DNA from 2 places in the Pseudoalteromonas sp. HL-AS2 genome. Region 1 is predicted to be linked to the other one. Evidence: predicted binding sites of a transcription regulator. Region 1 holds the regulator's gene; the other holds the start of a gene.

What was found. Region 1 encodes sigma-54, which starts transcription at its own class of promoters, with help from an activator protein. Its sites were predicted from a motif close to GTTGGCACGNNNNTNGNNT; they were not measured.
Region 2: RB215_RS01610 (LiaF domain-containing protein) is a predicted target of sigma-54. The motif match lies at 1,499-1,517, and genes of this name have one in related genera.

What each region holds. Positions count from the first base shown of each region.
Region 1 is NZ_CP133571.1:2,664,955-2,668,166, reverse strand. It holds gene rapZ (RNase adapter RapZ) at 1-442, opposite strand, end outside; gene ptsN (PTS IIA-like nitrogen regulatory protein PtsN) at 464-916, opposite strand; gene hpf (ribosome hibernation promoting factor) at 921-1,208, opposite strand; gene RB215_RS12430 (RNA polymerase factor sigma-54) at 1,235-2,728, opposite strand; gene lptB (LPS export ABC transporter ATP-binding protein) at 2,798-3,212, opposite strand, start outside.
Region 2 is NZ_CP133571.1:339,840-343,051, reverse strand. It holds tRNA gene RB215_RS01625 (tRNA-Ile) at 61-137, opposite strand; gene RB215_RS01620 (YqaE/Pmp3 family membrane protein) at 443-601, opposite strand; gene RB215_RS01615 (BON domain-containing protein) at 676-1,239, opposite strand; gene RB215_RS01610 (LiaF domain-containing protein) at 1,554-2,219, shown strand; gene RB215_RS01605 (transposase) at 2,293-2,907, opposite strand; gene RB215_RS01600 (transposase) at 2,883-3,212, opposite strand, start outside.

The sequences.
Region 1 (3,212 bases):
TAGATTCAGCAAGTTGATGCACACTTAAATCGGTTGTATCAATGACATGATCAGCCCGCGTTACGAGTACATCGAGTAATTCTTTTTCCTTTTTTATTGCTAAATCTAGCGGTAGCGAATCAATCGAAAGCGGGTGCAAACGACGCGTTTCTGAATAACGGCGGATTAACGTTTGATCGTCGCTATCTAAATAAAATAACGTTGGTTTAGCAAAGTCGGGCAAGTACTCAAGAATATCGTTAAACTGCTGCTGATCTTTAGGCAGGTTACGCACGTCTATACTAACGGCTATTTTATCGTAGTTATCAGAGACACTGCGCACTAATGAAGGCAGCAAATTTACCGGAATATTATCTACACAATAGTAACCTAAATCTTCTACAACACGTAAAGCAACTGACTTACCAGAACCTGATCGGCCACTTATAATAATTAATTCCATTTACCACCCCTTTATTAGTAACTAGGATTGATCCAAAATAACTTGGTATAACGCTTCATCAGACTTTGCCGCACGCAATTGCTTACAAAACTCTTTATCGTTTAGTTTATCAGCTATTGTGGCTAGTGTTTTCAAGTGCTGCTGGTTATCGCCATCGGGCACTATAAGCGCAACAAAAATATCAACTGGACGATTATCAATTGCATCAAAATTAATAGCGGTTTCGCTTATTAAAATTAAGGCAAGAGGCTCTTGTGCCCCGCTCATACGGCCATGTGGAATTGCTATTCCTCGGCCAATACCGGTACTACCTAGCTTTTCTCTTGCCAATAAAGCAGTGAGAATATCTTGCTGAGGTAAATACGGCATTTTTTTATGCGCGAGTTCACTGATGAATTCTAAAATTCTTTTTTTACTATTAAAAAGGACCACAGCTTTGCTGCAGTCCTGGCATATAAGTGAGCTTAATTTCATAGTGTTAGTGTCGAGCAAACTTCTCTTTGTGTTTAATTACTTGACGATCGAGTTTGTCAATCAACGAGTCAATGGCAGCGTACATATCTTGGTGTTCGGTCGATGCAAATAGCTCAGCGCCACTTACAAAAATTGTTGCTTCAGCTTTTTGACTTAATTTTTCTACATCGAGAATAACATGCACATTAGTTATGTGATCTGAGTGTCTTTGCAGCTTTGCAAATTTATTATTTACATAGTCTCTTAATGAGTCTGTAATGTCTACATGACGACCAGTTAAGTTTAGTTGCATCAGCATTTTCCTCTTTGTTGTACGTCTTAAATCAAGCTTTTACGTTGATTCGACGGGGGAATAGCCAGAGATTCGCGATATTTTGCAATTGTCCGTCTAGCTACTTTAATTCCTTGCTCAGCCAATATATCTGCAATCTTGCTATCACTCAATGGTTTGGCTAAGTTTTCTGCAGCTATCAACTTTTTAATCAAGGCACGTATGGCAGTTGATGAACATTCGCCACCATTTTCGGTGCTTACATGGCTTGAAAAAAAGTACTTAAGCTCAAAAATGCCACGTGGAGTGTGCATATATTTTTGCGTAGTGACCCGTGAAATAGTCGACTCGTGCATTTCAACTATTTCGGCAACATCGTTTAAAACCATAGGTTTCATGGCTTCTGGGCCATGTTCAAAAAACGCTTGTTGCTGCTTAACAATACAATTAGTTACTTTCAGGAGGGTTTCGTTTCTACTTTCTAGGCTTTTAATAAACCATTTAGCTTCTTGTAAGTGCGAGCGAATAAATTGGCTGTCACCGCTGGATTTTACTGTACGAGACATAGCCGCATATTGGCTGTTAACACGTATTTTTGGCATGCTATCTGGGTTTAGCTCTACCACCCAGCGGCCTTTTATTTTTTTAACAGACACGTCAGGTATAACGTATTCAGACTCTTCTCTGACAATAGTATCCGCAGGCTTAGGGTTAAGCGTATGAATAAGTGTCATTATTTCTTTAAGCTCTTCTTCTTTGAGCTTAGTTTTTTTCATTAACGTACGATAGTCGCGAGCAGCGAGTAAATCGATATGATCAGTTAACACCATTTTTGTTTCGTTAATATAAGGGGTGTCTTTATCAAATTGATTTAATTGAATGCATAAGCATTCTTGCAAGCTGCGAGCTGCAATACCAACAGGATCAAATAATTGAATGCGCTTTAGCACTGCTTCTATTTCATCTAGTTCTACTTCGTGTTCGTCATCACTTTCTTGATTAAAGCTTGCTAAAAGGTCTTCGCAACTGAGGGTTAAAATACCAGAGTCATCTACGGCTTCAACGATAGCTATGGCAATAGCTTCGTCGGTAGGGCTAAAAGGGGTGAGCTGTAATTGCCACATTAAGTATTCATGCAGGGTTTCGGTTGATGCACCTTGATAAATAGATTCATCTTCAGGCATTGGCCCTGATGAAGAGGCAGGCGCTGCGCTCATATATTCATCCCATGATACATCCATGGCCATGTCGTCGCTTATGGTGTCTTTATTTAGTGCTTCACCGCTATCTTGCTCATACTCGCTTGGGGTGTCGTCAGCAGAGGCGCTAACAGTAATGTCATCTGCTTTTTGCTCGTTTTTACCTGCTGATTCTTCCGTGTAATCTTGTTCATCAACTTCAAGTAATGGGTTGCTATCAAGTGCTTCTTGTATTTCTTGCTGGAGATCCAAGGTACTAAGCTGCAATAAGCGAATAGCCTGTTGCAGTTGCGGAGTCATTGTAAGTTGCTGGCCCATGCGCAGCTGTAATGATTGCCTCATTTATCTCTAACAATCCTTATAAATTGATATGATTAATCTTAGCAGATGCTTATAGTAATAACATAAATATTACAGTTTGAACTGCTCGCCTAAATAAACATCACGTACTGTTTTATCGTTTAATACAAATTCAGGAGTACCAGATGCAATTAGCTCCCCATGAGAAACAATGTAGGCTTTTTCACAAACATCAAGGGTTTCCCTTACATTGTGGTCGGTAATTAGTACGCCAATACCACGATTTTTAAGGTGTTCTATAATTTTTTTAATATCGAGTACTGAAATGGGATCCACGCCAGCAAAGGGCTCATCAAGCAATATAAATTTAGGATCTGCAGCTAAAGCACGTGCTATTTCTACGCGGCGACGTTCACCACCAGATAGCGCCATACCTAAGCTGTCGCGAATATGTTGCAGGCTAAATTCGTCCAATAAACTATTTAGGGTTTCTTCCCTGGCTTGTTTATTTAGTTGCTTACGCGTT
Region 2 (3,212 bases), 890 kb from region 1:
AGTATCAAAGGGTAATTTCGGTTAGTAGATATTTGTATTTACTTGGGAAGCTTGTAAAAGTGGTGGCCCCTCCCAGACTCGAACTGGGGACCTAACGATTATGAGTCGTGTGCTCTAACCAACTGAGCTAAGGGGCCAACTTTTTGTATAACTGTAAACAGTTAATTTTTTAAGAAGCGTTTAGTCACATAGCGACTAAAGCGGGGTGCAGTATAAAAAGTTTTTAGGGGCTTGTCACTAGCAAAAGTCTTTATTTTAACAATCAATGGTCTAACTGCTTAAATAGTAATCTTTTTATGGGTGTAATATTAAGATTTGCAGAATTTAGGGTAATACTGGCAGCTAAGTAAAAATGAAATGGAAGGCTGTATATCGCGTAATTTAAAAATTGGGCTTTAAATAAGCAACTTACAGCCTATATTACGCGACAAACAGAAATGAATTATTTTTTTGCGATAATGTATATTGCATGTATTACTCCAGGGAAGTAACCAAACAACGTAAGTAAAATATTTATCCAAAAATGTAAGCCTAAACCCACCTGTAAAAATACTCCCAGTGGTGGCAGTAAGATTGAAAAAATAATACGTATAATATCCATAAATATTCTCCTTATTTATAAATAAAAAATTTATAAGCAAAAACCCAGCAGAGCTGGGTTTTATAAATACTATATTACTTTGCAACTATCGTTAGTTTATCTACTACGTCGCGAACATCTTCAGCATTTTTAGCAATTTTTACTGCAAGCTGTTTTTCAGCATCTGAGTTCACTGTACCGGTAAGAGTAACTACACCGTTGTCAGTATCTACATCAATGTTTGTACCACCAACTTCTGAGTTAAATAAATAACGCGTTGTGATGACTGTGGTAATTTTAGCGTCGGTTAAGCCGCTACCATCATCATCTTTCATGTTGTCATGGCTTTTACTGTTCATGCTTTTCACAACAGTAAGCTGGTTATCAACATCGGTTACGCCATCTAAACTCAGTACAAGTTCTTCTGCTAGCTCTTTGTCGAGTTCGCTATTAACTTTACCTGTTAGTATAACTTTGCCATTTTTTACATCAGTGTTGATGTCAAAGTTATTGAGGTTAGTGTTCATAAGAAGCACTGTTTCAGCCTTACCATCAATCCAAGCATCTTTACTTTCATTTTCCCAGCTGCTCGCTTGAGCACCCATAGCCGTAGTACCTAAAACTAACGCCGCAATGATAGATTTGTTAAATGTTTTCATAATCTTTCTCCTTTTGATTAAAGACACTTTAACTAATGCCAGCTTTAGGCCAACTTTAATAAACAAGTAAAATCAGATAGTTAAGGCGGGATATAATATAACTTTACTTTGTATACACCACTTTTTTACCGACTTATCGGTAAAAAGTTCTCAGTAGTGAAAATAACTAGATAATTACCATTTTGGTTAATGGATCGTTAATATAACAAAGTCACAAATAGGCTAAAAACATAACAAGCTGATTAATAACAATAATATTTTTGGTATATGCTTTGCTTATATAGTGACAATAGTAAAATAAAAGGAATACCCTAATGAGCGTAAAAATAACAGACCGCCCGCAAGAGCAAGTGCGCGAAGAAGTGATTGATCAACTAATTTATAATTACAGCCACGGAGTTATTTCTGTAGAAGCATTTGAAAGGCGTTTAGATGAGGCAATGGCTACAAATAATAATGAAGTCCTTGTTAGCTTAGTTGAGGATTTAACCCTTAATACTGATCAGCAATATAATGCCCAAAAACATTCGCAATTTTCACCCAATTACAGCGCTCAGCAATTTAGCCAGAGTGACTTTACATTACGCAGTATTTTAGGCTCCAATGAAAGAAGTGGCCAGTGGATTGTGCCTAAAAATATTTACCTGGCTAACTTTATGGGCTCGGTAGTACTTGATTTTACCGATGCTATTTTTACCCACCAAGAGATAACGATTCATGTTAACTGTATTTTTGGCAGTGATGAAATATACGTACCAGAACACGTTAATGTAGTATCAAAAATGTTTAGCATTATTAGTAGTGTTGAAAATAAAACAGTGGCACTTAACAAGCATCAAGGCCCGACCATCCATATTGAGGGAAAGGCTATTATGGGCTCGGTAGAAATAAAGATTAAGCGCACCATTAAAGAAAAATTTATTAGCTTTGCTAACCAATTAAAAACCCAACTTGGTGGTAAAAGTGGTACTCCAATGTGATGAACTACCTGTGAACTACCCATCGACGCCACTCCGTGTCGTTCAATGGGCTTCTACAGCCTTGACTTAGAGACTAGGCTGCTTCTTTTTTCTCAGTTCCAACAGCAAACTTCGATAGCTCGAAGACTTTCGTTTTAATGGCTGATTTCTGCTGAGATGTGGGGGTAACCCTTGCGACGATCCCAGCCGCAATCAAATCTAATTCACCTGTTTTTGCTATGCTTTTAGCCGCTGACAAGTCTCGGTTTTGGTTAGTTTCACAAGCCGTACATGTGAAATATCTGTCGTTCAATGTTAAAACATGATGCTGGCCGCATTCAGAACAAACCCCAGTGGATTTTTCAAACCTGCCAATCTCGTGATATAGTTTACCTTCAAGCTCAGTTTTGTATTTTGAAAGCTGAGTAATTAAGCCCATCACATTGTCGGCAACCATGCTGCCATTGAACTTTTGCATCCCTTTTACGTTTAAATCTTCGAACACTAAAATGTCATTTTCATTGGTTATCTGGCGTGAAATTTTGTGTGCAAAGTCGAGCCTTTGCCGTGAGATTTTGCCGTGTAATTTGTTGATGCGTTGTTTGGTTTTTTGCCAGCGATTTGAACCTTTAGATCGGCGTGCAAGCTGGCGTTGCAATTGATTTAACTTTGTTTTTGACTGCTTTAAAAACTTGGGGTTATCGACCACAAAACCATCTGAGCCAACAACAGTTTGCTTTGAGTTAATGTCAAAACCTGTGATTTTTTTAAAACTTGTTTAGCTGTTTTGCACCCAACTTCCTGAGTGATGCTGCATCCCCATTTTCCGTGGTGATACTGGATAGTTACAGTCTTGATTTTACTTGCTAGTTTGCGATGCAAGATAATGGGTATCTTGCCTACCTTTGGGATACTGATAGCGCCATTTTCAATGCGGATACAGTTCGAGTTATTGACCGCTCGAAAACTATCGTTGTGAAGTTTTTTCTTTTTATATGAGATCTTGTGCTTTGG